Regions from separate parts of the Paenibacillus sp. sgz302164 genome, predicted to be linked through region 3. Evidence: riboswitches for the same ligand, from Rfam matches in the RefSeq annotation. Region 3 holds a riboswitch; each other region holds the start of a gene.
The links. Region 3 has a riboswitch for cyclic di-AMP ahead of AC0LWT_RS37680 (C40 family peptidase). Riboswitches for the same ligand answer to the same signal wherever they lie in the genome.
Positions count from the first base shown of each region.

Region 1: it holds a riboswitch for cyclic di-AMP, as region 3 does, so the genes downstream of both, AC0LWT_RS28965 (KamA family radical SAM protein) here and AC0LWT_RS37680 (C40 family peptidase) in region 3, are expected to answer to the same signal.
Region 2: it holds a riboswitch for cyclic di-AMP, as region 3 does, so the genes downstream of both, AC0LWT_RS30160 (APC family permease) here and AC0LWT_RS37680 (C40 family peptidase) in region 3, are expected to answer to the same signal.

Region 1 is NZ_JBVYOL010000022.1:3,483-13,936, forward strand. It holds gene AC0LWT_RS28960 (hypothetical protein) at 1-432, opposite strand, end outside; gene AC0LWT_RS28965 (KamA family radical SAM protein) at 594-1,742, opposite strand; cyclic di-AMP (ydaO/yuaA leader) riboswitch at 1,967-2,106, opposite strand; gene AC0LWT_RS28970 (S-layer homology domain-containing protein) at 2,153-5,983, opposite strand; gene nikE (nickel import ATP-binding protein NikE) at 6,442-7,245, opposite strand; gene AC0LWT_RS28980 (ABC transporter ATP-binding protein) at 7,242-8,174, opposite strand; gene AC0LWT_RS28985 (ABC transporter permease) at 8,191-9,021, opposite strand; gene nikB (nickel ABC transporter permease) at 9,026-9,961, opposite strand; gene nikA (nickel ABC transporter substrate-binding protein) at 9,970-10,454, opposite strand, start outside.
Region 2 is NZ_JBVYOL010000024.1:223-10,676, reverse strand. It holds gene AC0LWT_RS30180 (aminopeptidase) at 1-68, shown strand, start outside; gene AC0LWT_RS30175 (hypothetical protein) at 72-890, opposite strand; gene AC0LWT_RS30170 (helix-turn-helix transcriptional regulator) at 1,059-1,994, shown strand; gene AC0LWT_RS30165 (DinB family protein) at 2,071-2,571, shown strand; cyclic di-AMP (ydaO/yuaA leader) riboswitch at 3,377-3,534, shown strand; gene AC0LWT_RS30160 (APC family permease) at 3,677-5,494, shown strand; gene AC0LWT_RS30155 (Ger(x)C family spore germination protein) at 5,773-6,969, opposite strand; gene AC0LWT_RS30150 (GerAB/ArcD/ProY family transporter) at 7,008-8,105, opposite strand; gene AC0LWT_RS30145 (spore germination protein) at 8,089-9,639, opposite strand; partial or broken gene AC0LWT_RS30140 (hypothetical protein) at 10,175-10,454, opposite strand, start outside.
Region 3 is NZ_JBVYOL010000049.1:635-11,088, forward strand. It holds gene AC0LWT_RS37670 (HD-GYP domain-containing protein) at 1-302, shown strand, start outside; gene AC0LWT_RS37675 (hypothetical protein) at 452-886, opposite strand; gene AC0LWT_RS37680 (C40 family peptidase) at 1,010-1,483, opposite strand; cyclic di-AMP (ydaO/yuaA leader) riboswitch at 1,487-1,624, opposite strand; gene AC0LWT_RS37685 (hypothetical protein) at 1,825-2,643, opposite strand; gene AC0LWT_RS37690 (M1 family metallopeptidase) at 2,659-4,659, opposite strand; gene AC0LWT_RS37695 (TetR/AcrR family transcriptional regulator) at 4,798-5,382, shown strand; gene AC0LWT_RS37700 (DMT family transporter) at 5,389-5,748, shown strand; gene AC0LWT_RS37705 (DMT family transporter) at 5,765-6,079, shown strand; gene AC0LWT_RS37710 (YwhD family protein) at 6,414-6,905, shown strand; gene AC0LWT_RS37715 (transglycosylase domain-containing protein) at 7,079-9,172, opposite strand; gene speE (polyamine aminopropyltransferase) at 9,384-10,211, shown strand.

The sequences.
Region 1 (10,454 bases), on a different contig from region 3:
CATAATGTTCAGGCTGATGATACTCCCAAGCGTGAAGATGGCGAAAAAGATCACCGAAACGCTTCCCAGAATAAAGACGGGAAGGAGGATCCATCTGTTTTTGCCGCCGAACCAGTAAAACTCCAGCAGCCCGAACGCTACCGCCAGCGGGAATCCCGGCCACGTATACTCCCAGATGTCGAACAGCATGGAAATCTGGCATACGCCTCCGGCCACAAGGAGAATCCCTCCCGGAATCAACAATCCGGCCCCGCGCCGCCGAGTCGCATAGAAATACATCCAATGAAACAGGAGCCCCAAAGGAATGACAAACAAACTTGGCCAAAAATAGGCGAACACCATCCCAGGATCCATCGCATTTCCCTGACTCGTAAAGAAGAAGAAAATTCCCGCCAAGACGAGAAGTGCTCCAAGCAGCGTCTTCTTATCCACCGTATACCTCCGCTATTCCATAAAATCAATATTTACTTCATTCTAGAATAAATCGGTTTGCTCCGCCAGCACCCCTGGAACGATTTTCCCTACGTCCCGAGACGGAGGCGCGGCCCCCTCTCGGGTACAGGTACGGTTAGCGGCGGCGCATGAGAAAACGGTTAGCGGCTTAGCAATTCGTTGGCGGAGACAATGTTATCGTTTTTCTTTTTCGGCTTGTTCCAGAACTGCTCATTTCCGGGCAAATCATCGAACCAGGCCGCATGCTCAGGGCAGTCGAGCGCCATAAATTTTCCGTACTGGTCGTCCCGGGATTGATGGTATTTCAAATAAGCCTTCCCATTCTCGATGGCTAAAATTTCGATTTTGCCGGAAGTGTGGCTCATCGATAGGCGGACACGCTTGCCCAGGCCGGACGTGAGGGCCTTCGCCTCTTCCACGATCCGGTACACGCGTTCCAGCGGCAGTACGAAATCTTTATTGCCGGCGACGGGCCGGTTAATGAAAAAATAATAAGGCGTGACACCCGCCCACGAAAGCTCATCCAGCAGCTCCGCAAGCACCTCGGGCCGATCGTTGATCCCTTTTAGAACGGGCGTTTGGTTCACGACAATCGCTCCCGCTTGATGGAGCGCTTCAAATCCCTTCTTCGCTTCCGCCGTAATTTCGCGCGGATGATTGATATGCGCCATCACGTAGATGCGTCGCTCCGAGTCGGAATGCTTCCGGATGGACTCCAGCAGCTTCTCGTCTTCGTAGATCCGCATCGGATTGAACACGGGAATTTTCGAGCCGAGCCGAATGATCTTCACATGGTCGATCGCTCTCAACCGTTCGAAGATGCCGTTCAGCCTTGCCGTGGAAAGGATCAAACTGTCCCCTCCCGTCAGCAGCACATTGTTGATCTCCTTGTGCCGGGCGATATAGGCCAGCCCCGGGTCGACGTTCGACATCGCCTCGCTGACATCGTTGCGGAACAACCGCTTGCGGAAACAATAGCGGCAGTAAGCGCCGCAAACCTCGGATACGATCAAAAGGGCCGTCGTCCTGTATTTATGCTGGCAGCCGGGAACGACATAATTCGTGTCCTCATCCGACGCGTCCCACCTTCCATATTCGGACAGCTCCCCGTCATTGGGAATGATCAATTTCTTGATCGGATCTTCCGGGTTGTTCCAATCTATCAGTTTCAAGTAATAATCGTTTACGCGAAACACGAATTTTTCCGTTATTTGCTTCAACCTTGTTCGATCGCGTTCGGGAATCTCCAGGATTTTATCAATATCGGTAATATATTTCGGTTGCGGCATATTTCATCCTCCTTGAAAAGACAGAATGTTGGCTTTCAACGAATCCAAGACGGCTGTCTATCTCCTCCTTCCGCGGATCAAAGCTGCGAAATAAAAATGACCCGTCTTATAGCCGGCAAGAGGACATGTCGATGCCTCCGGGCCGAAACTATACGTCGGGTCCAAATGAACACAAAAAGACCCGAATAAACGGGTCAGCAAATGCGAATATAACACAATGCAACTATGACCCACCTACTGCTGACGAGGTTAGCTGCCGGGCTCGGGAAAGATGGTTCCCTACATAAACATCATGATTCGCCCCAAAAAGATTGGTTCCCCCGCTTTCCGATTCGTTAAACCGGAAATTAAGCGTATTTTTATCTTACACAAACACCGCCGGAGAGTCAATGACGCAGCGGGATTCCGCACTAAATCAGATCCGACTTTTGCAGAAGTCTTTGAACAATAACGGAAACCTCCGCTCTCGATATGAATGCTCCAGGATCCAGCACGGCGCCGTTTCGTCCGGAAAAGATCCCGGATGCCAAGCAGTCGGAAATCCCGTTCTTCGCCCAATTCGATATCGTACCCGCGTCGGTGAAGGAGTTCAATAGCTGTCCTGCATTTGCGGAAGACTTCGCTTTGAGCCCTGTAATAGCCATTGCTCTGGCCATGATCACCATCGCTTGTTCGCGTGTAATCTTATCATTCGGGCGGAAGGTGCCGTCTTCAAAACCGCTAATCAGGTTGTACGCGAAGGCCGTTCCAACCGCGCCGGCATACCAATCTTTCGAATTAACGTCAGAGAAAGACAGTGCCCCTGCTTTTGGCTGCAGTCCTAATCCGCGAATCAAAATTGCCGCAAACTCCGCTCGTGTAATATCTTGATCGGGATTGAAGAAGCCTTTGCCGACGCCATTGATGATCATACGCGATCCCATATCGTTTATCGCTTCTTTGGCCCAGTGCGCCTCCGCATCCTTAAACTCAACCGGATGCCATACGACAGAATAGGCGCTATTCGTTATGCTGTTTATCTTGGCATAAAGCTTGCCGTCCAGCCGCACGATTTTGGTCGGCACATGGCGCAGCGTTCCATCCGTTTCAACCACGACACCAGTTGTGATTTTGTCAGGATCAACGCCATCCGGAATCGCTATTGTACGTTCAACATAAGCTTTGAACCCGTTGACTTCAATCGTCTTGTCCTTATAAAGAGCTCTTACCGTAAAATCAAGCGGCGGGACAACGACCGAAATTTTTCCCTCCCCGGATTCTTTCAGAACCCCTTGCGCCGGCGTTTTTGACACAGCAATTTCGATTTGAATCTTGATATCCTCCAAGGCTGCCGATTTGCCCAACTGATTCGAAATCGATTGGATGTCGATCTGCCCGGCCGGTAAGTTATAGGTCGCTTTATCTGTTTTTATTTCCAATACCGCTTGCTGCAGTTCCATTTTGCTGATCATCTGTCCGTCAAGCTCTCCGCGCACGACATCGGATTTGGCATCCGCCAGCATCGTCACCACAGCGAATCGCCCTTCCTTCGCGAGTAGATCCCCCAGCTTGTCCCGGTCAATGCTGATGGTTGTTACCGTCTGTGAATTTACGCTCGTCACCTTGGCTGTCCCAACATTCACCGATCTGCCGTTAATGAGAACGGTAACGCCCGTTTTATCAGGTTGCGATGTAGTCGAAGGCGTCGACTGTGGCGGCGTACTTCCACCACTGTCGCCGTCGGAAGGGATCTCCAGTCTTACGGTATTAGAAACGGCAGAAACAGGGCTGCTGCCAACGCTGTTAATCGCCGCCACAGTAAACGTATAGGTCGTGCCATACGTTAAGCCCGTAACTGTGATTGGGCTGCCGGTTCCGGTTGCAGTCAGTCCTCCCGGAATCGAGGTCACGGTGTAGCCGACGATCTCACTGCCTCCATTGCTGGATGGCGCATTGAAGCTTACCTTCGCTCCGCCGTTGGCTGCAACGGCGGTTACGCCCGTCGGGGCGTCAGGTACCGCAGCAGGCACTCCCGGCGCTGTCGGTGTCACGCTGTTCGATGCGGCCGAAGGGCCGGAGTTTCCTGCGCTATTCGTCGCTACAACCGTAAACGTATATGCCGTCCCATACGTTAAGCCCGTAACCGTGATTGGGCTGCTTGTACCCGTCCACGTCAATCCTCCCGGACTTGAAGTTACCGTATAGCCGGTTATGAGGCTGCCTCCATCGTTGAGCGGGGCCGTAAAACTCACCGTTGCTTGCGATTGGCCTACTGCCACCTCCGATTTTACATCGGTCGGTACGTCCGGAGGGGTAGTTATCTCAGATAATTTCTGGATACGGTGGTTGCCGAAATCAGCGACATATACAGTGTTTCCGCTATCTATCGCTACACCGCTTGGACTAATAAATTCCCCAAGGCCGCTTCCCTCTCCGCCTCCGCTCTTCTTCCATTCTCTCCACACCCCCGTGGAAACGTCCAGCTTCTGGATGCGATTGTTGCTCATGTCAGCAACGTATACATTCCCGCCGGCATCTACCGCCACGCTGTAAGGCTCGTCAAATTCTCCAAGGCCTTTCCCCGAACCGCCGCCGCTCTTCTTCCACTCACTCCATACTCCTGTAGCTGCCGTCAGCTTCTGGATACGGTGGTTATTGGTATCCGCTACATACACATTTCCGCTGCCGTCCACCTCGATGCCGGAAGGTCCATAAAATTCTCCGAGGCCGCTTCCCGCGCCCCCTCCGCTCTTTTTCCACTCGCTCCATACTCCCGTGACTGCATCCAGCTTCTGAATACGACTGTTATTCGTATCCGCCACGTACACATTCCCGCTGCGATCTACCGCCACTCCGCTCGGATAATCAAATTCCCCACGGCCGCTTCCTTTGCCGCCTCCGCTCTTCTTCCACTCTCTCCATGCTCCCGTGGATGCCGTAAGCTTCTGGATACGGTGGTTATCACGATCGGCCACGTATACATTCCCATTGCTGTCTACAGCAACGTCGGTCGGATTCTCAAACTCTCCAAGACCGTCACCCGAACCGCCTCCGCTCTTCTTCCACTCGCTCCATATTCCTGTGGAAACCGTCAGCTTCTGGATGCGATGATTATCGTAATCGGCCACATACACATTCCGCTCGCTGTCCACCGCCACACCGCTCGGATAACTAAACTCGCCCAAGCCTTTGCCGGCAACCGCTCCCCTATATACCCATTCGATCCATACTCCTGTGGATACCGTCAGCTTCTGAATGCGCTCATTGCCAGAATCGGCCACATACACATTCCCGCTTCCATCCACCGCTATGCCTTTGGGTTGATTAAACTCTCCCAGGCCGCTGCCCGAACCACCGCCGTTCTTCTTCCACTCGCTCCATACTCCTGTGGATACCGTCAGCTTTTGAATGCGATGGTTGCTATACTCGGCCACGTATATATTCCCGTTGTTGTCTACGGCAACGTCGTACGGATTATTAAACTCGCCCGGACCGCTTCCCGCGCCCCCTCCGCTCTTCTTCCACTCGCTCCATACTCCTGTGGTTACCGTCAGCTTCTGAATGCGATGGTTGCCGGTATCCGCCACGTACATATTGCCGCTGCTGTCCAGCGCAACGCGGGATGGAAAATTAAACTCGCCTAACCCGCTCCCTTTGCCGCCCCCGCTCTTCTTCCACTCGCTCCACACGCCAGTAACTGCATCCAATTTCTGAATGCGATGATTCCAGGCATCCGCCACATACACATTCCCGCTATTGTCTACAGCCACGCCTCTCGGATTATTAAACTCGCCCAGGCCGCTTCCCGCGCCCCCTCCGCTTTTCTTCCATTCGCTCCATACTCCTGTGGATACCGTCAGCTTCTGAATGCGATGATTACTGGTATCCGCCACATACACGTTCCCGCTGACGCCTACCGCTACGCCTGCCGGATTGGAAAACTCGCCCAAACCGCTTCCATACGCCGGCCCATCCCCGCTCTTTTTCCACTCGTTCCACACTCCGGTGGCTGTATCCAGCTTCTGGATACGATGGTTATTGTTATCCGCCACATATACATTCCCACTGCTGTCTACCGCTACTCCGGTCGGATTCGAAAACCCGCCGAGCGCATTATTGCCGGTCGATCCGATCTTGGCATATTGACTCCATAGTTCCGCTGCTTGCACAGGAAATGTGAGTAATGTATTACAGACCATAATAAATACAAGGCCCCACACCCATAGCTTTCCTGCAGCCGGTTTTGCATATCTCCGATTCATAACTCCCATTCTCCTCCTCTAGCTGAACTTACACGCAATCCCTCCTGCATTTTACCAGGCATCTCTCTCAAAATTCTCACAAATGTGCCTTCAACAACAAAATGAAAGCGCATTCAAATGTGAGCAAAGTACAAGCATGCCAAAAATCGCAGGACAACGACGATAGCGGGGCATTCAAAAAATCACAGGACAACGATGATAGCGAGACATTCGAGGAGATAGTTTGCGCCGCTCCGAAAAATCGAAGAATTGTAACCACCGGCACCGGCTTAGGCGGTAACTTCCATCGCCCCCTATAAGGGAGGGCATGTTAATCATTCGAGTTCAAGGGATGTCTAACTCGTAGCTATAAGCTTTCCTGACGCACGAATATTTGCGGCGGCGATCTGCAGGGCCGGGGCGGCAAATCCGGCACGGCCTGCGTTTATTATCCGGCGGCAGCAAAGCCCTAGGATTCGTCATAGCGGAACGGGCCGCTGCGGGCGGATCGGCAGCACCGCCTGGAGCAACCGCCGGCCGGCCGGGTGGCGCAGTTCGTCAAGCCGCGATGCGTCATCCAGCGTCTCGACGATTTCGCCCCGCTCCATGACCGCTACGCGGTCGGCAAGAACCCTCACGGCCGACAAGTCGTGGGAGATGAATAAATACGACAGGCCGAACTGCTCCTTCAGCCGGCCGAGCAGCCGCAAAATACCGGCCTGCACGAGCACGTCCAGGCTGTTGACCGCCTCGTCCAGCACGATCAGCTTCGGCCGGAGGGCAATCGCGCGGGCGATGCCGACCCGCTGCAGCTGCCCGCCGCTGAACTCGTGCGGGTATTTCCCGGCGTCGTCGCCGTGCAGGCCGACCGCTTCCAGCAGCTCGCGGACGCGTTGCCGCTGCGCAGGCGCAGTCATTCGCTCGTGAACGCGCAGCGGCTCGGCGATGATGCTCTGCACGTTCATGCGCGGATTGACCGCGCTGTGAACGTCCTGAAACACCAGCTGCATGTCGCGTCGCAGCTGCTTGCGCTCCTTGGCCGAGACGTCATGCAGCCGACGGCCCAGAAACAGCACTTCCCCGCTGTCCGGGCGCTCCAGTCCGAGCACGATTTTGCCCAGCGTGCTTTTGCCTGAGCCGCTTTCGCCGACGAGCGCAAGGCACGTCCCTTCGTCGAGGCGAAGGGAGACGTTTTTTACCGCCTCGATCACAGTGCGGCGGTTCCAGCCAAGCCGGCGGGAGCGGTACGTTTTTGACACGTGATTCAGTTCCAATATGTTCATCGTTTCACCCCGCCCCCGAAATTCGACACCCAATGCCCGGGCGCCGCCTCGAACAAACCATCGTCCGCAGCGCCATCCCCTTCTGTGTTTGCGGGCTGGGCCTCGTGCCAATCGGCCGCCACGCCGACGCTGCCGTCGACACCGCCTTCCCGCGCCCCAAGCAGCGCCTGCGTATACGGATGGCGCGGGCGGTTCAGCAGCAGCGCTGCCGGGCCTTTTTCCAGCAGCCGCCCCTTACGCATCACGGCCACTTCGTCCGCAAGCCTGGCGATGACGCCAAGATCGTGGGACACGAGCAGCATGCCCATGCCGCTCTGCCCGCGCAGCATTTGCAGCTCGTCCAGGATAGCGGCCTGTGTGGTCGTGTCGAGCGCGGTCGTCGGCTCGTCGGCGATCAGCAGCGCCGGATTCAGGCAAGCGGCCATGGCGATCATCGCCCGCTGCAGCATCCCCCCGCTCAGCTCGAAGGGGTACATGCTCAGCAGCCTTTCGCCATGCGGCAGCCGGAACCGCCGGATTTGCGCCGCCGCAAGCTCGCGAGCTTCCGCTTTTCGCATGGGCAAATGGGCGCGAATCGTCTCGATAAAATGGCCGCCCACCGTCATCATCGGATTGAAGGCGGACATCGGATTTTGCATAATAACGGCTATGTCGCGCCCGCGCAGCCGGCGCATTTTCTCGGCGGGCAGGTCCAGCAATTCCTCGCCGCGAAAGCGGATGCTGCCATTGACCCGCTGCCCTGCGCCGAGCAAGCGGACAATCGCCGAGCATATCATCGTTTTGCCGCTTCCGCTCTCTCCGACGATCCCCAGCACCCGCCCCTGACCGAGCGCCAAGCTTACATTGTTCACAACGCGCTTCGCCGCCCCTCCGGGGACAGGCAAATCAACTTGCAATCGCCGGATATCCAGCAATATTGGTAGTCCCATACACAACTCCTATCGTTTAGACGGATTTCGGATCAAGCGTATCGCGCAGCGCGTCGCCGAACCAACTGAACGCCACCACGGTGGCGAAGATCATCATCCCGGGCGCGATCATCAGCAGCGGATGGCTGCCCATCAAAGATTTGCTGTCGTTGATCATCATCCCCCATTCGGCCATCGGCGCTTGCACGCCCAAACCGAGAAACGACAATTCCGAAATTTGCAAAATGACCGCACCCATCTGCAAAAATTGAACCACCATCATTTGCGGCAGCACGAACGGCACAATATGCCGAAGCACAATTCCGAAGCCGGAAGCTCCCGTGATTTGCGCAGACAGCACATAATTCCGCTCTTTTAAACTGACGACCGACGTCCGGATCATCCTCGCGTAGCCGACCCAATTGACGACGACCAGCGCAACGACCAGATTCACCACGCCGCCGCCCAGCAAACCGACAATAGCCAGTGCGAAAATCAAGCTCGGAAAAGCAAGAAACAAATCGCAAATGCGCATCAAAAGCCGGTCCAACCGGCCTCCCCTATAGCCCGCAGCGATTCCGACGATCAGACTCAGCACAAGAGTGATCGCTGTAACGACAAAAGCCGCAGCGAGCGATACGCGCGCGCCGGCGATGATCCGCGACCAGACGCAGCGGCCCAGATGGTCCGTACCCAGCGGGTACTCCCAGGAAGGCGGCTGCAATTTGCGGACGATATCGACCTCATACGGATCGTGCGGCATCAAGTACGGACCGAGCACGGCCATCATCACGAGCGCCAGCAGGCAAATCCCGCTGATCATCAGCGCCGCCGGACGTCGAAGCTTGAGGTTAAAGCGTTCGCCCATGCCGTCACGCTCCTTTCGTGCGAATGCGCGGATCGATGATGGCGCAGACGATCTCGGCCAGCAAATTGACGACGACGAAAAAGACGCCGATCAGCAGCACAAAACATTGCACAACCGCATAATCCCGGTTCATCATCGACTCGATCAAGTATCGGCCGATGCCCGGGATGGCAAATACGTTTTCAACGATGACGGTGCCCCCGAGCAGATGGCCCAGCGTAATCCCGAGCGATGTCACGACGGGCAGCAGCGCGCTCTTCAGCACATGGCGGACGATGACGAGCGGTTCCCGCACTCCGCGCGACCGCGCGTACCGGACGTGCGGCTGTTCCATATGCTCCAGCATGCCCGTGCGAATGAGCCGGATGTAATACGTGCTGTAGGTGAGCGCCAGCGCGAGAGACGGCAGCACCATATGCGCCACCGTCCCCCGTCCCATGAGCGGAAATAAGCCCCACTTCAATCCGAGCCAATACACCAAAATAAACGCCAGCCAAAAACTCGGCATCGAGGCGACTGCAAATACGCCGAGCCGGGTTATCCGATCGAACCAGCCGTTTTTGCGGATCGCAGACCAAATGCCTGCCGGCACGCTGATCAGCAGCATCAAAACGAAGGATACGGCCCCAAGCTGAGCCGTCACTGCGAAGCGCGCTCCCAGCTCGGCCAATACAGGCTTTTTCGATATAAAAGAAACGCCGAAATCCAGACGCGCCGCATCGCGCATCCACTGAACGTACTGTTCGAGCAAAGAGCGGTCGAGCCCGAGCTCCTTGCGTGCCGCCTCAAGCGCAGCTTGCGTAACGGGCACTTTGGACAAATTCAGGTAAGCTTCCGCCGGATCAACCGGGATAAGCCGGATTAACAAAAAAGCTACGATCGTTATTCCCAAGACGACAACCAGCATACTGCCGATTCTTCCGGCCACAAAGGATACCATGACCGCACCTATTTGATGTCGAACGCATCGAAAGGAATTTCAAACTGCATCGGGTAAAATGAAACACCGCTCACATGATTGTTCGCAACAGCCACATTGACCGTGTAGGAGATCGGCAGGTACACCGCCTGCTCATGCAATGTCGTCAAAATGTATGTATACAGTTCCTGCCTCGTTTTCTCGTCGGTGCTCGTGATCACTTGCGTAATTTTATCGTCGATTTCTTTTTTCATCGGCAAGCCCGCCTGCGCCTGATAGTCGGCATGACCCGACTCGCGCATCGAGGCCACGACCGTATGCGGATCGTAAGGAATGCCCCACGTTTCGTTGAAAGCGAGATTAAATGCGCCTTCTTTTTGCCGGTTCGTAAAAGCTTGCTTCTCTTCGCCTATCATGCTGCCTTTGATCCCGATTTTGCGCCATTCTCCCTGCATGTACTCAAAAATCGTTTTTTGAACCTGGTCGTTGCTGTCATAGGCCAGATCGAGCTCCA
Region 2 (10,454 bases), on a different contig from region 3:
TGGATATCGACGGCATTACGGAGGATGGAACCCGCGAACCCCTGTTCCGTAAGGGCAACTGGGTATAAGCGCTACAGCGATTTCTTCACCTTCGAAGAAACGAGCGCCCACTTGCCTTCCTTCCACTTCCAGATCGACAATGCATAACCTAGCGTATCGGCGTCAGCCATGCCTGCGATTCTTTGAACGCCTTTCAGTTCGCATACGCCGTCCTGATCGGCATCCATCGTCTGCAAGTCGCTGTACGGATTAACGCTAACGAGAAACGGTTTGACAAGCATGCCGTTTTTGTATACGCCGGACTGATCGTAATCCTGCTTTTTCTCCTTGAGGTCGATTTTGAAAGATTTGCCCGTTTCTTCGATTTTCAGCTTTACCACGTAGTTATGCTTGAACTTCGCCGTCACGCGAAGCGGCTCAGGGACCGGCAGGGCTGTGGGCACATTATTTTGCAGCGAATAGATGTGGGAACGGGACGCTCCGCCGCTGCCGCCGGTTTCTGCGGAGACATAAATTTCGGGCAGCTTGTCGCCGTTGAAATCGCAGAACCGCATGTTCGGGTTGTGGCCTCCCTGCAGCGGAATCACCACCTGATTCCGGCCTTGGCCGCCGGTTACGACAACGAACAGCCTGGAAAAATACGAGCCCGCAGCGTCCGCCTTCGTTCCGCCCAGCGCCACCAACTCCGGCTTGCCGTCGCCGGTCACATCGATTTCTCTCGTCTGCAGCAGCAGGCCTTGTTCCGCCCCCGCCCCCGCTCCCGGCCCCGGGGTTGACGGCTCCCGGCGCTCTTCCGCCGCTGCCGCGTTTATCCCCTGCAAGGCTAAGCCGCTTAATAACACTCCGACCGCCGCTGCATGCAGGGCGGTTTTCGCTATTTTTCTGAACAATGCGCTCCACTCTTTTCCTTTTGAATTCGTAGCGGTCTTATTTTTTCTAATTTTTCCATCAACTATTCGGAATAAGGATGGGCTTTGCAAATCTAATTTCCAAAAGGATTCGCCCATCCCCGAATCGAATTGATTGAGAACTAAAATTTTATGGATGAGGTGCGACCATTGAAGCTTGATCGTCTGCTTGCAATAACGATGCTGCTGCTGAACCGTAAACGAATCTGCGCCAAAGAGCTGTCGGAGCGCTTTGAGGTATCGCTGAGAACCGTATACCGCGATGTGGAAACGATCAATCAGGCGGGCATTCCGATCGCCTCTTATGCCGGCGCAAACGGCGGCTATGAAATTATGGACCAGTACCGGCTGGAGCGGCAGTTTCTCACGCTTGAGGAGCTGCAATCGATTATTACCGGGCTCAAAGGCATCCGCTCCAGCATCGGCGAGCAAGAAATCGGAGGCCTGCTGGACAAAGTAGGCGCGCTGGTCGCCAAGTCCGAGCAAAAGACGGTGTCCGAGCTGCACAATCACCTCGTCATCGATATGAATCCGTGGCACAGAAGCAGCGCCGAAAAAGAGAAGCTGCAGTCGCTGCGCCACGCAATCCGCCAAACGAAGCTTATCCGCTTTCAATACACGACATCCCAAAGCGAGCTTTCCGAGCGCACCGTCGAGCCTATGGGCATCGTCATCAAAGGCTTCGGCTGGTATTTGCACGCCTACTGCCTGCTGCGGGGCGATTACCGCGTCTTCCGCTTATCGCGCATGAAGGACATCGCCATGCTTCCCGAGACGTTCGTGCGCAGGCCCGAGACGCTGGAGACGCTGTCCTATAAGATAGGCAAAAGGCCCGAGGCGTCCTACGTCAAACTCCTCCTGCACATGCAGCCGAATGTCCGCGCTCAGGTGGAAGACTACTTCCATCCCGAGCAAATTACGGCTCAGCCTGACGGCACGCTGCTCGTCACCGCGGTCCAGCCTGACGAGCCCTGGCTGTACGGCATGCTGCTCAGCTACGGCCCCAGCCTGCGCATTCTGGAGCCCGCGCACATCGCCGGCATCGTCAAAGAAAAAGCGCAGCAAGTCGCCGCGCTCTATTCCTAAAAAACACTGACAACCTGTTGTCAGGGAGGCTCCTTTATACTAAGGCTATTACGCATAACAAGGAGGCTTCTCCCCCATGATTACATCGATTCAAGCGTTCGCAGCCGAATGGAGCAACGAAACCAAAACCACACAGCGCGTGCTGGACGCGCTCACCGACGCATCTCTGAGCCAGGGAAGCGAGTCGAACTTCCGTCCGCTGGGACAGATCGGCTGGCATATCGCCACGACGATCCACGAGATGCTTTCGCGGACAGGCCTGCAGTTCCAGGCTCCCGAAGGCGAAGAAAAAGCCCCCGCTTCCGCCGCGAAGATTGCTGATACTTACCGCGCCGCTTCGCAAGCGATGCTGGATGCCGTGCAGTCGCAGTGGACGGACGCCAAGCTCCACGAGTCCACCGACATGTATGGCGAACAGTGGCCGAACGGCCTGACGCTGCGCGTCCTCATTTCGCACGAAATCCATCATCGCGGCCAGATGATCGTACTGATGCGGCAGGCCGGACTGTCCGTGCCGGACATCTACGGGCCGACCCGCGACAACTGGATCGAGTGGGGCAAGCAGCCGGTCCTGTAGGAGCCGTCCCCGAGCCGCCTCAGCGCGTTGATCGAGTCGCGACACATGGCCGACCGACCGCCGTCATGCAGCGCAACACCGCGCGCTGGGAGCTGCGCGCGGTGCGTTTGTGTGGGGCGCTGTTGCTGCTCTCGGTGCGTTTGGACGGGGCGCTATTACTGCTCTCGGTACGTTTGTGCGGGCGAAGTTGCTGCTCTCGGTGCGTTTGTGCGGGCGCTGTTGCTGCTCTCGGTGCGTTTGCGCGGGCGCTGTTGCTGCTCTCGGTGCGTTTGTGCGGGGCGCTATTTTTGGGGGAACAGTCGCTTTTCCTGGGCGGGCAGCCGCTTGATAGGGGAAAAGCCTGCGAAAGTGCAGGTTTTTTCTGCGAAATTGGCTTATTTGGGCGAAAAGCCTGCAAAAGTGCAGGAATTTTCGCTGAAAGTGAACCTGAGCCCGTGTCCCCGCTGAAAAGCCTGCACTTTTGCAGGAATTCTTCGTAGGCAGCGATCAGTGACGCAAATTCATGTATTTTTGCAGGTTTTCTTGATGCAGCCAGGCAGATTGGGGCTATCACCTCATGACGCAGGTTTTTTTTCAACAACCCGATGCGGTCCGGGAAATATTCCGGACCGCATCTTTTTTCAATTTTCACGAAAACGAATGAAAATGCTATCTTGAGTGCGAAAATGTAAGATTCGCGTTTATGTAAACGCTATCTTTAGGTTTTGTGATATGCTGCCGGGTATTTAAAGCCAACTTCCAACCTTTACTTAAGTTCCTTTCAGGCGTATTATTCAAAACGTAGTTCATTTAGTACAATCATATGAATCCTTTATCGCTGAATTTCCTAAGGAAAACGGGGGAACCAATGAGGCGTTCATTGCCTTTGGGGTGAATCGCGTACGGACGGCATCCGTGCGTGTAGGGCTACTCTCAGAGTCCGAATCCGACAGCTAACTTCGTAAGCGTACTATGGGAGAGGGATGAATCCGTGCTGCTTATTTCGTGAGCCACAGGGTCAGACCCTGTGGTTTTTTGCTGCCAAAAATAGCCCTGCGGCAGTCGCGGACAAGTGAAACTACTTAATTCAGGGGAACATACAGGAAAGCGCCGGTGGAGGGTAACTATGGTAAACAGATTAAAAAGAATGCTGATCGGGAGACCGATGAAATCCCACGAAATCGAGGACGAGAAGCTGACGAAAATCAAAGCGCTTGCCGTCCTGTCATCGGATGCGCTGTCTTCCGTCGCTTACGGCACCGAGCAAATTTTGCTCGTTTTGATGACCCTCGGCTTTGCCGCCGTTTGGTACTCCATCCCGATATCCATAGCCGTATTGGGGCTGCTGACCATTCTGGTCCTGTCCTACAGGCAGACCATATACGCCTATCCGTCGGGCGGGGGCGCGTACATCGTAGCCAAGGATAATCTTGGCGTAGGCACAGGGCTGGTCGCAGGCGGGTCGCTGCTGGTCGATTACATTTTGACGGTAGCCGTCAGCTCGTCCGCGGGCACGGATGCGATTACGTCCGCTTTTCCGGCACTGCACGATCATCGCGTGCTGATTTCTTTGGTCATGATTTTATTTCTTACGATCATGAATTTAAGAGGCATTGCCGAATCCGCATCGGTTCTCGCACTGCCGGTCTATTTGTTTGTCGCCGCCATTTTTCTTCTGATCGTATCGGGTCTGTTCAAGTACCTCACGGGCGGCATTCATGCGGAGGTTCCCGAGATCGGAAGCGTTGTGAGCAATGTGAGCTTATTTCTGCTGCTCAAAGCTTTCAGTTCCGGCTGCTCCGCGCTGACCGGGGTAGAGGCCGTGTCCAACGCGATACCGAACTTCAAAGCTCCTGCGGAGAAAAATGCGGCCAAAACATTGATCGCCATGGGCGCCATTCTGGGCAGCATGTTCATCGGCATCAGCCTGCTTGCCTACTGGTACGGAATCAAGCCGTCTCCGGAAGAAACGGTCGTTTCGAAAATCGCCGAAGCCACGTTCGGACGCGGGGTGCTGTACTACTGCATTCAGGGCGTGACAGCGCTCATTCTCTTCCTGGCGGCGAATACGGCTTACTCGGCTTTCCCGCTGCTGGCCTTCATGCTCGCCAAAGATAAGTTCATGCCGCACATGTTCAAAGTCCGCGGAGACCGTCTCGGCTTCTCCAACGGGATCATCATGCTGGGCGTACTGTCCGCTTTGCTGGTCATTCTCTTTCACGGGAATACGGAAAACCTGATCCCGCTTTATGCAGTCGGGGTGTTCATTCCGTTCACCTTATCCCAGTTCGGCATGATGGTTCGCTGGATCAAATTGAAGCCTGCCGCGTGGATCGTCAAGTTCATCATCAATACGATCGGGATGATCACTACGCTCACGATTACCCTGATCTTTATTTTCACCAAATTCAGCCAGGTTTGGATGGTTTTCATCTTTCTGCCGATCGTCATTTTCCTGTTCTTCCGCATTCACAGCCACTACATGAACATCGCTAATGAATTGCGCGTAAATCTGGAAAAGGATAAGCCGGAAATCAAGGGAAGCACCATCGTCATTCCCGTTGCCGGCATTACCCGGGTCGTACTCAATTCCATCAGCTACGCCAAATCGTTAACCGATAATGTCGTTGCCGTCTACGTCGGCTTTGACGACGATGAAATTCACAAAATGGAAGAAAAATGGGAAGAGTGGAATCCCGGAGTCCGACTTATCGTGCTGCGTTCCCGCTACCGGAGCGTCATGAAGCCTCTGATCAAATTTATCGAAACCGTGGAGTGGAAAACGGCGGAGACGGATCATATCACCATCCTGATTCCGCAATTTATTACAAAACATTGGTGGCAAAATCTGCTGCATAACCAGACGAGCCTGCTCATTCGGGCTTATCTGTACACGCAAAAAGATATCGTTATCGCTACGGTTCCTTTCCGCTTGCATCGTTAACCGTTCATGCACCACCGGGGCAGGTGCCGCTTCGGTCAATCTAACCCAAGCAGATTGGCCAGTGGTTTGAACAACGGCATAATCCAGGCACTTGGCCCCGGCAGGTCCGGTTTGAACAAAAGAATAATGGATAATAGGCAGGCGGCCAAAGTAATACCTCCGGCCACCGCCTTCTCCTTCACACCGATACCCGGCGCACCCGAAGACAAGCCGAAATAGACAATCAGAGCTACGCATACGATACCGGCTACTGCAAGGCTTTTCAGAAGCGTCCCTCCTTATTTCTTGCGGATTTTATCGGCGGGCATTCCTTGAGGCAAGTCCGATTTGCCGACTCGCGTAATTTCGGTCCGAATGCTGACATCTACCGGCAGTTCCCTGAACATTTCAGCCCACTCCTGCTTGTTCTTTGCCCATTCCCGCGGATAATGGTTCCGGAATAGATCGGCGAAACCGAACGCATCGATTTGCAGCTTTTTTTGAGCGTTCGCCAGCGTGGACTCGACAGTTTCCGCGAGCTGCGCTTTCCACGCCTCCTTCGCTTTCCGGATGAACTCGATACTCATGTTGTTCGTATTCGTCGTGTTCAGAATCAAGTCCCCGGATATCTGAATATCGACGTTCATCCGCCACTCTCCGGCGTGAGTTATTTTTGGAGTGATGCGCGAGTTCGCTTGGATCAGATGAACCGCCACCACTCCTTCCACACCTTGCAAATCGAAGGAAAAGTTCATCGTCTCCAGCTCGTTGCGGAGAAGCAGCAGCCCGATCGTATCCGTCTTGCCCAGCATGCTCGCCAGCTTGTCCTTGCCGAACACCGCCACCCCGTTGATGGCGGTCGTCATCTGCATCGGTCTGTTCACCTGCTTCCATGAGATCGGATCGACAATCGTCAGCACGGCGGATTGGCTGTCCCCTTCCACCATCTGCGTCAGCCGCTTCAGCGTAACAAGCATGCCGAGCTTCATATTGCCCATCTCCCGAAGCTCCTCCGACGTGCTGCGCTCAAGAAGCGGCTGAAGATCCAGCACGGAAATGGCTGTTCCCGGTGTAACATACACATAAGCGTGTTCCCGGAACTGCAAATATCTGAGAAAAAAATCAAGATAGGGGCGGATTCCTTTCTCCGCCGCTTCTTTTCCGAACACGATCACCTCGCTGTGCCCCCAGAACAAATAGCGCGACAATTTGCGCTGCAGCTCGATCATTGCCTCGTCAATGCTCTTGCCGGTCCCTTTGCGCAAAAGCGTAGCCCCGGTTACATTACCGCCGCTCCCTCCCGTACTGTCTTGCGGGCCGCCTCCCGCTGCCCGGGGAATGAAGATTTGCGCCGACAGTTCGACCGCTCCGCTTGGAGTCACGTCCACTCCCGTGGCGAGCACGATGGCCAAATCATTGATTTCCTTCCTGTCCCAGCATCCCGGCAAAGCCAGCAGCAGGGAGAGGATCAGGACGACCCGGCCCCCTCGCTTCACGAACGATCGCCCGCTCTTCCTGCCCGTTCTCCAGACGCTCATTCGGGCGAAGGGGATCGGCTGTTCCGTATTGCCGCGACAAGCAGCAGAAGGCCGGGCAGCAGGATCAGAGCGATCATCGTGTACAAGTTGCCGACGGCGCTGAGCAGGCTGGCAATCTCGCTCTGATTGGATGCAACCCAGAACGAAAAGGCCACCGTCAGGAAAGCCAACGGGAACACCAGGGGCCGGTAGTCCTTCAGGTTCAGCAATTGGGCGACGGAGACGGAGTTCAAATAGAGAAATAAAGAAACTTTTATCAGTATCCCGGTAATCCAAATGGCAATGATCACGGCCTCCAGGTGCTGCAAAAAGTCCGCATAGCTAATATAACGGGCCGCTATCATAACCGGATAGGCGAGCCTGTCCGTTACGTCGCCGAACAGAAACAGACAGGAAATATTGACGGCCACCATCGTGAAGGTTGTCACACCCAGCGAGATCAGGGAAACCCGCCATACGCGGTCCCGGCCGGTAACGTAAGGAAGGAAAAAGCTGAGTAAAACGTATTCGCTCAGCCAACTGGCCGGAGCCACCGCGCCTTTGAAAATGGGCTTCAGCCCCTTTTCCGCAAACGGAAGCCATTCGTCGGTTTTCCACTCGGGAATCAGCAGCAGCAGAATAATAACCAGCAGGGCCGCCATCAGCGTCACGAGAATGACAGCGGACCGGCCCAGCACTTCGATCCCGCTGACAACATTGAGGGCGCAGACGAAAATAAGACTGCCCATAACGACAAAAAGCGGCGTCTGCGGAAGAATGGCGCTCAGAATAAACTCCCCGTATTCTCTCAGCACGGTTCCGTTCAGTTGAGCCAAGTAGAACACAAAAAACAGACCGAACAGTTTCCCCGGAACTTTGCCCAAAATCAGAACGCTCGATTCGATGGGAGACAGCTGAGGATGACGAACGTTCAGACGGTAGGCTATAAAGATCGCCAGCAATCCTACGGTAGAAGCCAGCAAAGGCGTCATCCACATGTCGTGGCCCGCGTAGCTCATCGTTACGCTGGGGACGCTGAGAACCGCTGTCGCAAGGATGGTCGGGAACATGATCGCGCTCATCTGCAGGGGGGTAATTCTACCTTGTTCCATCATCGCCCTCACCTCTTTTCAAATCGACATTCCCCCGACTGGGCTTCTCCGGCCACGGTCTGGCGCCCGACAGCTCGGGACTGCCCGTACCGCTCCAGACCGGAGAGCGCATGAACACGTCCTTGAATTCACGCAGCCGGGTCGGTGTGACCGGAGTTAAATACGGAAGCCCGAATGAGCGGAGCCTGCACAAATGAATGATCATAACGATAAAACCGAGCATGACACCAACGAGACCGAGCGTGCCGGCCAAAAACATGATCGGGAACCGGAGCAGCCGCGGCGGAATGCCGAGCGAGTAACGCGGAATCATAAAGGAAGAAATCCCCGTAATCGCAACGACGATAACCATGGGCGCGGATACGATCCCCGCCGATGTAGCCGCCTGCCCGATAACAAGCGCCCCGACGATGCTGACGGCCGAGCCGACCTGCTTCGGAAGCCGAACGCCCGCCTCCCGCAGAGCTTCGAACGTAATCTCCATAATCAACGCCTCAATCAGCGCCGGGAACGGAATTTCCTCCCTCGATTTGGAAATATTGAGCAGCAGCACGGTCGGAATCATCTCTTGGTGAAACGTAGTAATCGCTATATAGGCAGACGGCAAAAGCAGCGAAATGACAAAAAAAACGTAACGAAGCCAACGGACAAACGTGCTTACCAGAATATTTTGATAATAGTCCTCGGGCGACTGCAGCAGCGAAAACAGGCCGATAGGCGCCACCAGCGCAAATGGGGTGCCGTCGATCAGAATGGCGACCCGCCCTTCCAGCAGGTTAGCACACACGACATCCGGTCGTTCCGTCGGCAGCAGTTGAGGAAACGGAGAGAACGGATTATCCGATATCCACTCCTCGATCATTTCGCTTTCCAAAATTCCCTTGGCCTGAATAAGTTCCAGGCGGCGGCGTATCTCCTTTACCAGTTCCGGATTGGCCAAATCTTTTATATACGCGATGATAATATCCGTCTTCGAATGGCTGCCGACGGATAGGTTCACCGTTTTCAAATTGGGCGTTTTGAGCCTCCTGCGAACGAGGGGCAGATTGACCCCGATTCCTTCGGTAAACCCTTCCCGCGGTCCCCGAATCGTCGATTCGGCAACAGGCTCCTGGACTTGGCGCTGATCCAGCCTTATAAGATCGAACGACCAGGCGGTCATAGAACCGTCCAAAAACAGGACTGGATAGCCTCCACAAATTTTGTTCACCGTTTCATTAATCCCGGTATGCTCCGAAAGCGACGCCGTATGAATGCGCTCCTGCAGAAATCCGTCGTATAATTCGAACTCCTCGTCAGCGAGCATGGCAAGCGGCGAAAGCACCTGCTTTTCCAACGCGAACTGGTCCGAATACCCCCGGACGTATACAACGCAGCAGCGGACGGAGTCCGATATAGAAAAGGCGTGGAATACAATATCGTAGCAATCTTCAAAGACAGATTGAAGGTAGGATATATTGTCATCCAGCGATTCCGACAACTCCACATCGCAATCGTCGGCCAAGCTGGAAGGGGCGGAAGGAACGGCCTTGGGCATATCTGTTCATCTCCGATGTCTGGGAATGTATACTTGACTACCCCCATTATTCCCATTCGGCAGGGCTGTAAACGTTCGACAACTGCGGATGGGGAGAACGAACCGCGGCAAGCGTAACGTGAATAGAAGGACCAAAGGCTTTTTTGCATCGTTAGGGGATGCACCCGCAAAGGAAGGCGCTGCCGAAGCGATGTTTTAGAGGTCGATCGGATAACCGGACAGCCTAAGGCAACACCGGCCATGCACGGAAAAGTTGCAAAAACTCCCGTAATGCCGTGAACGTCACTCCACAGTATGAAAACTAATCAGGCCTACTGCGAAAACTCGCATGCTTCGAGGCAGTATACCTACTTGGCGACACGCGGAAAACCTGAACCCCCCATAACGCCGTGGACGTCATCCCACAGAATGAAAATACCAGGTCTACTGCAAAAAACTCGCAGGCTTTGAGGCAGCGTACCTCTTGGCAACGCGCGGAAAACCTGAACCCCCCATAACGCCGTGGTCGTCACTCCACAGAATGAAAATACCAGGTCTACTGCAAAAAACTCGCAGGCTTTGAGGCAGCGTACCTCTTGGCAACGCGCGGAAAACCTGAACCCCCCATAACGCCGTGGTCGTCACTCCACAGAATGAAAATACCAGGTCTACTGCAAAAAACTCGCGGGCTTTGAGGCAGCGTACCTCTTGGCAACGCGCGGAAGACCTGCAAAAGTACATCTTTTTCCTCGTTGGTAGGCCTGCAGCGAAATATTCCTGCAAAACTGCAGTTTTTTGCGCTGAAATTCACGCTCAGACCCGTCTGGATCAAAAAT
Region 3 (10,454 bases):
TGGCGTTCACCGATTTGGACCCGAAGATCGCGGAAATCATTCTGTATCATCACGAACGCTGGAACGGCCAAGGGTATCCCAGCGGACTAAGCGGCGAGAACATTCCTGCTTTTGCCCGGATTTGTGCAATTATCGATGCTTTCGACAGTATGGTTTCCGACCGTCCGTACCGCAAAGGCTTATCGATCAACACGGCGGTACAAGAACTTTTGTCACACAGCGGGACGCAGTTTGACCCGGACTATGTAGCCCTCTTTTTAAGTTTGTCCGAATCGTTTCCGGACGTATATCCATTCAAATAAACCGGCCGAGACGGCGGCAACGACTCGATATTAACGTTAAACAGGCGTCTATGTCAATAAATAAGCCGACGGCGCGGCGCTTCCGAACAAAATCCCCCGGACTTTCCCGAAAGGACAGTCGGAGGGATTCTTTTTTTGCGCAAAGAGAGCTACTGTTTTTTAGCGATTTTGGTTAAAATGAGCTGTTTAAGCGAAGCGTCGCCTTCTATGGCTTGTTCTTTATATTCAAACTCTACCTGATCGTCTTTCTTGAACTTTTGCACGGCATCTGTCGTACCGTCTCCCAACTGGAAAGCGGCGGCTTTCTCGTTCACGATAAGCTCGATCGTATGCGGATCGGCCAGGCCTACATAGCATCCCGTTCCTTTTTTCACGGCTGCTGCATCCGCCTGCGGCGTTGCGGACGGGACAGGAGTAACTGTCGGGCTGACTGCCGGACTGGCCGCTGCTGACGGTTCCGGCGTCCTCTCGCTGTTATTCCCGGAGGGGGCATCGCTGCCGCAGGCTGCCAAAGCCAGCGTCAGCGCACTGCTTACCAGCAAGCAGGCCAACTGCCGCTGCCGGCTTTTCTTCGTCTTGTTCATTTCATCACCTCATCTATTGGACGCGGCAGATAAGGTTATGGTTTAGAATAGAAAAAAGCCCTGCAAGCCGCTCAAGAAACGAGCCGTGCTTTGCCGGGGCTTTTTTCACATAAATCGATCAAATTACTTGGATTCAGCAGTCAGTTGGTTGTAAATATCGTCCCACAAAACGCGGCGGGCCGATACGTACCGTTTGGAGTAATAAGACTCACTTAGTTTGTTCTTCATAACACCTTTATCGGTAGCCGAGTGAATGAATTCACCGTCTCCCCAATAGATGCCTACGTGAGAAATACCTTTGCCGTCTGTGTTGAAAAAGACCAAATCGCCTTTGCGCAAGTCCTTTTTATCAACCCAGATGCCTTCTTCGTCTTGAGCTTTGGAACTATGGGGAAGGTCGATACCGAATTGCGCGAACACGTAAGCGGTAAATCCGGAGCAATCAAAGCCTTTCGTTGTCGTACCCGCATACTTGTACGGAGTTCCGAGCAATCCGTCAACCGTTTCATCCAAAGTGGATTGTGCTGCGAAAACACTTCCTGCACCAATACTCAAACACAAAACAAGACTGACAACGAGAGCAACAACCTTTTTCAACTGCTTGTCTCCTTCCGGTGCCTACGAGGTTAGCTGGAGGGTTCGGTTGAAGGTTCCCTATGATCCCTGTGTTGCGAGATCAATTCACCCGGAATGGTTCCCCCGTTTCCCAAAAAATCGGGAATTCGGCATGAAATGTTGGTTTATTTTTCCTAGTGCTTAGGATTCGGCATAAATATCTAAAATCCTCCTTCCAAGTGCACTATTCTATAAAAATATGTGAAATAGTTCGGAAAATAGACAAAAAAAAGCCCCTTTTTCAGGGGCTTGAGCATATTTTCCGATATTTGGGCGTTTTTCGCTGAATATTGCTCATAGATTTAGAGAGCGGCGGGCGTTCGCTACGAATTTGCTTTGGCGGACCACAACTGATATTGAGAGGCTAGTACCCACATTTGCAAAAATATGTTGAAAAGCGGGAACAGCTGATAAATGAGAAGGGCAATCAGACCTGCCCAGATGTAGGAAGCGATGACGCTGACACCCGTCAATAGTCCCGACCCGATCAAAAGCAGCAGAGCGATGCCGACGATAGGAAGCAGGTGCCGGGCAAAGGCGAGCAGGGTGGAGAGAATTCCGCTTCCGGCAGCGAGCGCGAACTGCAGATGCATGAAGAGGAGATGCATGAGAAATCCGTATGCAAGCATTCCGGCCAGCCATGGCAGCATGTCAACGGCGGCGTTCTCGTAAGATCCGCTTTGCGCAAAGATCGACTCGGCCTTCGGGATCAGCCAGGCGAGGGGAAGCAGTGTCAGCGCGATCCGTACTGCGTAGCAGAGGAAAAAGGAGAGCCACATCTCCGATATGCCTTTAAAGAAGCGGTATCCCGCATTTTGGTCGGTGTGGATCAGCGAATAGTAGATGCCGGCGTTCAGCAGCGGCGTAAGCAGCATGCGGCTAGCGAGAAGCACCGCCAGCCACCATAAATAGGAATGGCTCAGGTCCGTTTTGAGCAGTTGAAACTGGCTTTCGGCCAGGAACAAATGCAGCGTCTGCTTGGGCTGGCCGTTTCCCGGAAAGCGATGCATGAGCGGCACGAGCACCGATTGCACCATTTTATAGAGGAGGGCTCCCCAACCCATTTGATACAGGAACAGCATGATGACCGCAAAAGGCTGCCGCAGCGCCGCCCGATAGCCGGACTTCATATAAAGAGTCATGCAGCGTTCTCCTTTCTACCAGGCTACCCAGCCGGAGATCGTTTGTAAAAGCTGAATGATGCCGAGGTTCAAACGTATTTTCCATTTGGGGTCTATCCGGGCCGACATGAAATTGTTGATATGCTTGTTTTCCAGCACGAGCGAATAGCCCGGATCGATGCGAACCCACTCGACGGGAGCCGCATTCGTCAACTTGTACTCTATGCTGCTCTCCGCGCCGTTCCAGACCTTATCCAGTGCGGTGCCATCGGTAAAATGGAATTGAATCGGCACCTCCGGGGAATTGCCGCCCCGTTTGGAGATTAGCACGGTGCTCTCATATCCGGGTTTGCCGTCTGCCAGTGCCGCAGGCTTCACTTGAATCCGATCAACCGCAAAGTCCATCATCATGCTGCCGTACACATACTGGTTGAAAAAATCGTCCCATTTCGCTTTGGTGACTTCCTCCACAACATGTTGAAAATCTTTGGTCGAAGGATGCTTGAACTCCCAGCGGTGGAAGTAGGTCGTCATGATGCGGTCCATCGTCTTGGCGCCGACCTGCTTTTCGATGGCTTTCAGCACCAGCTTGCCGCGTATGTACACATTATCCGCATATTCGCCATGCCCTTTGTAATCCCAGGCATTCAGTTTAAGCGCGTTGGGCGAGGTCACATAGCTGGCCTCTACAGGCAGATTCGGCGAAACGCCGTATTCCGCCTCCATGACTTTGTCCTCCGCGTAGGAGGTGAAGCCTTCGTCCAGCCAAGCTTCTTCGAACTCGTTGGAAGCGACGAGGCCGTAAAAAAATTGATGGCCGATTTCATGAACGACCACCCGTTCCAGCTCCAAATCGGGCTTCTTGTCGCTGGCTCCCCATGCGGTGACCAAGGTCGGATACTCCATCCCGCCTGCGCCGTTGCCGCCTTCCGGAGGGACGACGATGGAGAGCGTGGAGTAAGGGTACGTACCGTACCACTGGCTGAAGCGGGAAAGCGCCTTTTTGGCTGCGTACATGTAGCGGTCTTTTAAATTTTGATGCTTCGGGTCGAGGTAGAGCTTGATTTTGACACCGGGCACCTGCGCCGTGGCGAACGGCTCTTCCACGTATACGAAGTTCGGCGAAGCCGACCAGGCGAAATCGTGCACGTCCTCGGCGTAAAACTGGTAGGTTTTCGTGGCGTTGTCCGACAACGGGGGTTTTACGGGGAACCCCGTCGCGGCGACAATATAGTTGGACGGCACTTTGATGACAACGTCATAGATGCCAAAATCGGAGTAAAACTCCGAGTTGCCATGGTACTGATGGAGGTTCCAGCCATCGGCCGTGCGGCCTCTTGTTCCCGCCGGCTCATACGCGGCGATTTTGGGGAACCACTGTCCGGCCATGACGAAATCGCCGACATAACCCATTCGCGCGAAGGCTGCGGGCAGCTTGACGAGAAACTCCGTTTTGAACGTGACCCGCTCGCCGGGGCCCACCGCTTTGGGCAGAGGCAGCTTAAGCAGGGTATGATCGTCCTTATTGCCGTCATCGGGCTGAACAAACTCCATGCGCATGCTTAAGTCATTGCCGTCCAAAGTTTTGACCGATAAAAGCTCCATGCTGCCGATGCTGTCGGCTTTCGCTTTGTCTTGACGCAGTTTGCCTCCCGACTCGCGCATAAAAGTCGTCTTCTTGGATTGGAACGCATTCGGATATAAATGCAAATACAGTTCTTGCACAGGCGTACCGCCCGGGTTCTCCCAGGTTATCGTTTGCTGTCCTTTAATTTGCCTGGTGTCGGCCGCATATTCCACGTTCATGTGATACTCGGCAATTCGGTAACTGAGCGGTTCGGGAGCCGATTTCTCCGGTGCTTGGGCGGATTCGGGCTGCTGCTTGGCCGGCGTCTGCGGAGCCGGTTCTTCGAGCGCTGCAGGTATCGCGGGCTTGAAAGTGGATGGGAGGAGCGATTCGGACAGCAGAACTGCACCTGCGGCGAGCAGCACGACGAAGGCCCACTGCACCGTGCGGTTTTTGAACAATGGATTCATGATATTCACCCCGTTGACAAGCATCTACAGCATGTATATGTAGACAACCCGGGTATTATTTCTGAAAAGAGAAATTTGCTTTTTTCGCATGAAAGAGCTATAGTTTACCTAACTAATATTAGTTAGGGAGTGAAAGCGATGAGTGCTGAGAGCATACGAGAAGCTGCCCTTGAATTGTTCGCAAGTCAGGGATATGAGAAGACGACGCTAGGCGATATTGCCCGCAAAGTAGGCATTAAGACGCCATCCATCTACGCGCATTACGCTTCCAAGGAAGATCTGTTCTTCGCAGTGACCGAAGAAGTGATTAACAATTACGTGTATGTCATGCGCGACCAATACGGCAAGGAAACCGATGCCGATCCCGAGCGGCAGATCCGGCTCTATTTTCGCCACGTTACGGATACGATCGGCAATGACCGTTATCATTTGTTTTACAAGCGGTTTATCTTTTTCCCGCCGGAGGCGCTGAAGGAGAAGCTGCTGAAGCCTTTTCTTCAAGGGGAGAGCGACATGACGAGCAGCCTGATCCGGATATACGAGGCGGGCGCTGCGGCCGGACAATTCCGGCGGATGGAGCCCGAGGCGTTCGTGGCGGCTTTTTACTGCGCGGTGGACGGTCTGTACATGGAGTTTCAGCTGTATGAAGAAGCCGAATTCCGCAAGCGGAAGCAATTTGTATGGGAGTTTTTTATCGCAGGATTACACTGCGGCAAGGAGTGAAGGGACATGAATAAATATTGGCTGTATGTTGTCATAGCAGGCATTATAGAAATATTCTGGGTCACCGGTTTGAAATACTCCGAATTGTGGTGGGAGTGGCTGATCGTGATTGCGTTCATATCGTTCAGCTTTTTCCTGCTGCTCAAAGCATGCGCGATGCTGCCGACCGGCACGGTCTATGTGGTATTTACGGGAATCGGTACGATAGGTACGGTGCTGACGGAGATGTTATTTTTCCATGAGCCTGTGAATGTGTATAAGCTGCTGTTGGTTGCGCTGCTGCTCACCGGGATCATCGGGTTAAAAAAGGTCACGCATGCGGCCGGCGACGCCCGGGGTCATCATCAGGAGAAACATCAGGTTTAAAGGAGGCCGATTGGTCATGGCATGGTTATTGCTGGTCGTGTCGGGTTTAGGGGAAATATTTAGCGTAATGGGACTCAATAAACTTAGCAAAGGATTTAGTATAAAAGGAATTTTGCTGGTGATCTTCGGGCTGGGCATGAGCTTCTATTTGCTGTCGATTGCCCTGCAGACCATCCCGATGGGAACCGCGTACGGCATATGGACGGGAATCGGCACCGTAGGCGTCACGATTACAGGCATGTTGGTACATGGCGAATCGAAAGATGTGCGCAGGCTGCTGTTTATCGCGATCATTATGTGTTCCACCGTCGGCTTGAAGCTGGTTTCCTAATTGCCGTCGCCCAGATACGCTTTGGAGGCTTCCAGCGCTTCAATGATGCGATCGATGTCAGTCTTGTTTTTGAGCCTTACAGGTTGACGCCATCCTCTACACATTCGATATTCACCGTGTGTTCTTTATTATCAATGAAGATGCGCATATTGTCCGAGTCAAATAACGTTTTCCAAGACATGGGTTCACCTCGCGGAAACAGAATAGACTTATTTTAACATGTTTAAATGGGTCTTGGCCGAGAATTTGGCCCGTATCTTGTTCTTGCCGGTTACTTTGGCTACAATAAAGCAAAGGAATGTTTATACAGAGGAAGGCGGGAAGGTGACCGAATATGGAAGCTGATAAAAAGAAGCTGGCTTTAAATATAGTTAACTCCAAGACGAATCACAAAGGGTTTGGCGCAGGCTCGATCGACCTTAGCAACGTTTCCGGCATCATCATCGATGGCGGGGAAGCTTATTTGGACGAAGGGACGCTGCACGCCAAAAGTAAAATCGAGAAAGGCATCAAGTTCTCGACGAACAAGGAAGATGTGCCGAACGGCCGCAAATGCTGGATCGTCTGGGTAGCGGTAGACCGCACGGAAGAAGGGGCTTATTATGCGGGCATGACGGCTTGCGAAATGCTGATTGACACCGAAGCGCGCAGAGGCTGGAAAATCCTCGCCGATCACGTCAACAAGATGGACGCCGCGATGAAACGGAAATTTATTTTCGACGGCTTGAGCGATGAGGAGAAGGCAGCGCTCAAAAACAGTTTAGTCGCCCATAATGCAGAGTGGTGGAACCGGTCGGACCAAAGCCTCAAGGATACGCTTTCATAAAGCTTCCGGGTGGCGCTTCGGCAAATGTGAACTTTATGTGTCATCCATTGTGACGGTAGAGTGAACCGGGTATACTAAACCCTAGTGTATGTTACACCATATACTAGGACAGCAAAAAGGCAGACTAAGACGCGCTTAGTTCTGCCTTTTTGTGTTGTCTGAGGACGGCCCTCCTAGTCGTTCCACCAGCGTTTCAAATCGTTCCACCAGGAGCTGTTTTTGCCTTTGGGTTCTTCCTTCTTGCCGTCGCCGGCCGTTTCTTTGGCCGGTTTGCCCGTGCAGTACGTCTTCGGTTCCGTGCCGGCCAGGAACGCCTCCATGCGGGAGTTCGGGCAGTCCTCGTTGGACAGCTTGCCGGTAGCCGGATCGATGTAGACGGTAGTGACCCCTTCCGGAATCGGAAACAGCTTCGGAGGGATCGCGTCCAGCGTCTGCTCGGTGAACTCGGCGAAAATCGGCGAAGCCAGATGGGACTCGACATTGCCGATAGTCCGGTCCTTGTCGTAGCCGACCCAGACCGCGGTCGCGAGCTCGGGCGTGAACCCGACCATCCAGGCGTCGGTGTCCGTCGTGCCCGTTTTGCCGGCGATCGGACGCTTGAGCGTGCCGGCGACCCGGTTCCCCGTGCCGCCTTCATCAAACACGCTTTCCATCAAACTAGTCATAACGTAAGCGACGGGCGGGTCGATGACTTTCTCCGGCACAGCCTGCGCCTGATAAAGGATATTGCCGTTCGCATCCTCAATCCGCTCGATAGCCGTCGGCTGGAAATGGACGCCCTGATTGGCGATCGTGCCGAAAGCGGAGGCCATCTCGATCGGGCTGACCGGAAAGGAGCCGAGCGCCAAAGAAGGCAGCGGCTTCATAGCACTGTCGATGCCCAGCTTACGCGCGAGATCGATCACTTTGGCGGGCCCCACATCGAGAATGGTGTGCACCGCGTAGATGTTATCGGACTTCGATATCGCTTGGCGCATGTCGATATTGGCATTCACGTATTGATCGTTAAAATTACGCGGCGTATACGTCTGCCTGCCTTCGTCGTAAGTAAACACAGTAGGCTCGCTCTTGACCTGGCTTACGGGCGTATACCCGTTTTGCAGCGCCACTGTATAGACGAACGGCTTAAACGAAGAACCGGGCTGCCTCGTATTGGAAAGCGAGCGGTTGAACTGGTTCTCCGAGTAGTCGCGGCCGCCGACCATCGCTTTAACCGCACCCGTACGGGGATCGATGGCGACAAGCGCCGCCTGGATGTCCGGGTATTTGTCCAACTGTTTGGCGATGACTTCTTCAGCGGTCTTTTGCGCGTTCATGTCTAAAGTTGTGTAAATTTTTATGCCGCCTTGATCGAATTGTTCTTCGCTTATGCCGAGTTTGTCGGTGGCGATGGAGCGCACATAATCGCGGAAATACGGGGCCGCAGCGGTTTTTTTCTTGGAGAGCGGCTGTATGGCCAGCTTTTCCTTGGCTGCGGCCGCCGCCGCTTCCTGGGTAATGAAACCGCCGCGGACCATCGTTTGCAGCACCACTTTTTGCCGGTCCAGCGAATTTTGCAGATCGTAATAGGGCGAGTAATAGCGCGGCCCTTTGGGGACGCCTGCGATCAGGGCGCTTTCCGCCAGCGTCAATTCGCTTGCATGCTTGCCGAAAAACAGCTCCGAGGCGGTTTCAATGCCGTAAGACGAGTGCCCGTAATAAATTTGATTCAAATAATTTTCCAGAATCTGGTCCTTGCTAAGCTGCATTTCCATCTGAATGGCAAAGACAGTTTCTTTGATTTTGCGCGCCCAAGTGCGGTCGTGGTTCAAATATAAATTCCGGGCGAGCTGCTGGGTAATCGTTCCGGCGCCTTGAACTTTCGCCATGTGCTGCACGTTGACGACCGCCGCCCGGGCCACCGCCTTCACATCAACGCCGAAATGATCGTAAAAATGCTGATCCTCCACGGCGAGCGTAGCTTTAATGAGATTGGGGGAAATGTCTTTCAGACTGACAATCTCCCGATTTTGGCCTGTATAGAACGTATCGATCAGCTCGCCGTGAGCGTCGTACATCTGCGACGTTTGCAGCATTTTGGTGACAGGCAGCGTCTGCGTACGCAAATACAGCAGCCCTATGGCTGCCGTCACGAGCAAAAGAATGACGGACGAAAACAGGAATGAGAACATCTTTTTGATGCGGCGCATCCAGCGGATCGACGGGAGCTCCTTGTTTTTGGGCGGGATAGGCGAGCCCGCTGACGGCGGACGTTTGTTATCGGTCATTCCCTCGTACCCCTTTCGTTGAACAAAACCTCTATTATGCAGTATGGAAAAGCTTGGCGCGGCGTATTCAAGCAATTGTAAATATTTTTTAAAATAACGGGGAAAAGACGAGGAAAACATTGCATTTTAGAGGTAATGCACTATAATACAATGGGAACACTGATCATGGAGCTTATTTTATCCAAATATAGAATAGAAAGAAGGCATGAACATGGAATTATGGTACACGGAGAAGCAAACGGACAGCTTCGGCATTACTGCGAAAATTAAAGAAACTTATGTAAGAGAACAAACCGATTTCCAGGATCTTGCGATGATCGAAACCGAAGAATGGGGAACGATGCTCGTGCTGGACGGAATGGTCATGACTACGGTCAAAGACGAGTTCGTCTATCACGAAATGGTGGCGCATCCTGCGCTCGTCACTCATCCGAACCCGGAGCAAGTGCTCGTCGTGGGCGGCGGAGACGGCGGCGTCATCCGTGAGATCATGAAGCATCCGAAAGTGAAAAAAGCCGTGCTTGTCGATATCGACGGCAAAGTGATCGAGTACTCCAAAAAATATTTGCCGACAATCGCCGGCGAACTGGACAACCCTCGCGTACAAGTGATCGTGAACGACGGCTACATGCACATTCACGACCACAAAAACACATACGACGTAATCATGGTCGATTCCACGGAGCCTGTAGGCCCTGCTGTGGAGCTGTTCACCAAAGGATTTTATCAAGGCATCTATGACGCGTTAAAAGAAGACGGCATTTTCGTCGCGCAGACGGACAACCCTTGGTTCAAAGCCGACCTGATTCAAACCGTCAACCGCGATGTCAAAGAAATTTTCCCGATCGTACGCGTATACTGCGCCAACATTCCTACGTACCCAAGCGGTCTGTGGACGTTCACAATGGGCAGCAAAACGCATGATCCGCTTCAAGTGGAAGAGTCTTCCATCCCGGAATTCCCGACCAAATACTACACGCCGCGCCTGCATAAAACAGCTTTCGTACTGCCTAAGTTCGTAGAAGATTTAGTGAAGTAAACCATAGAAAAAGCCGTCCGACACTTCTCGATCGCAGAAGCGGAAGACGGCTTTTTTGAGCGTCGGCGAAAGGCTGGGCGAGCGTAAGCGGCAAGGCAGGCGCTAAAGCCGCCTGCTGCCGGGGCGCATCCCGCGCGAGCGCCGATAGCGGAACGCGGGCGTGTCCAGCGTGAGTACCGACAGCGGACGAGGAGGCGGATGCGTCTAGCACGAGTACCAGCAGCGGAATGCGGAAGAGGAAGC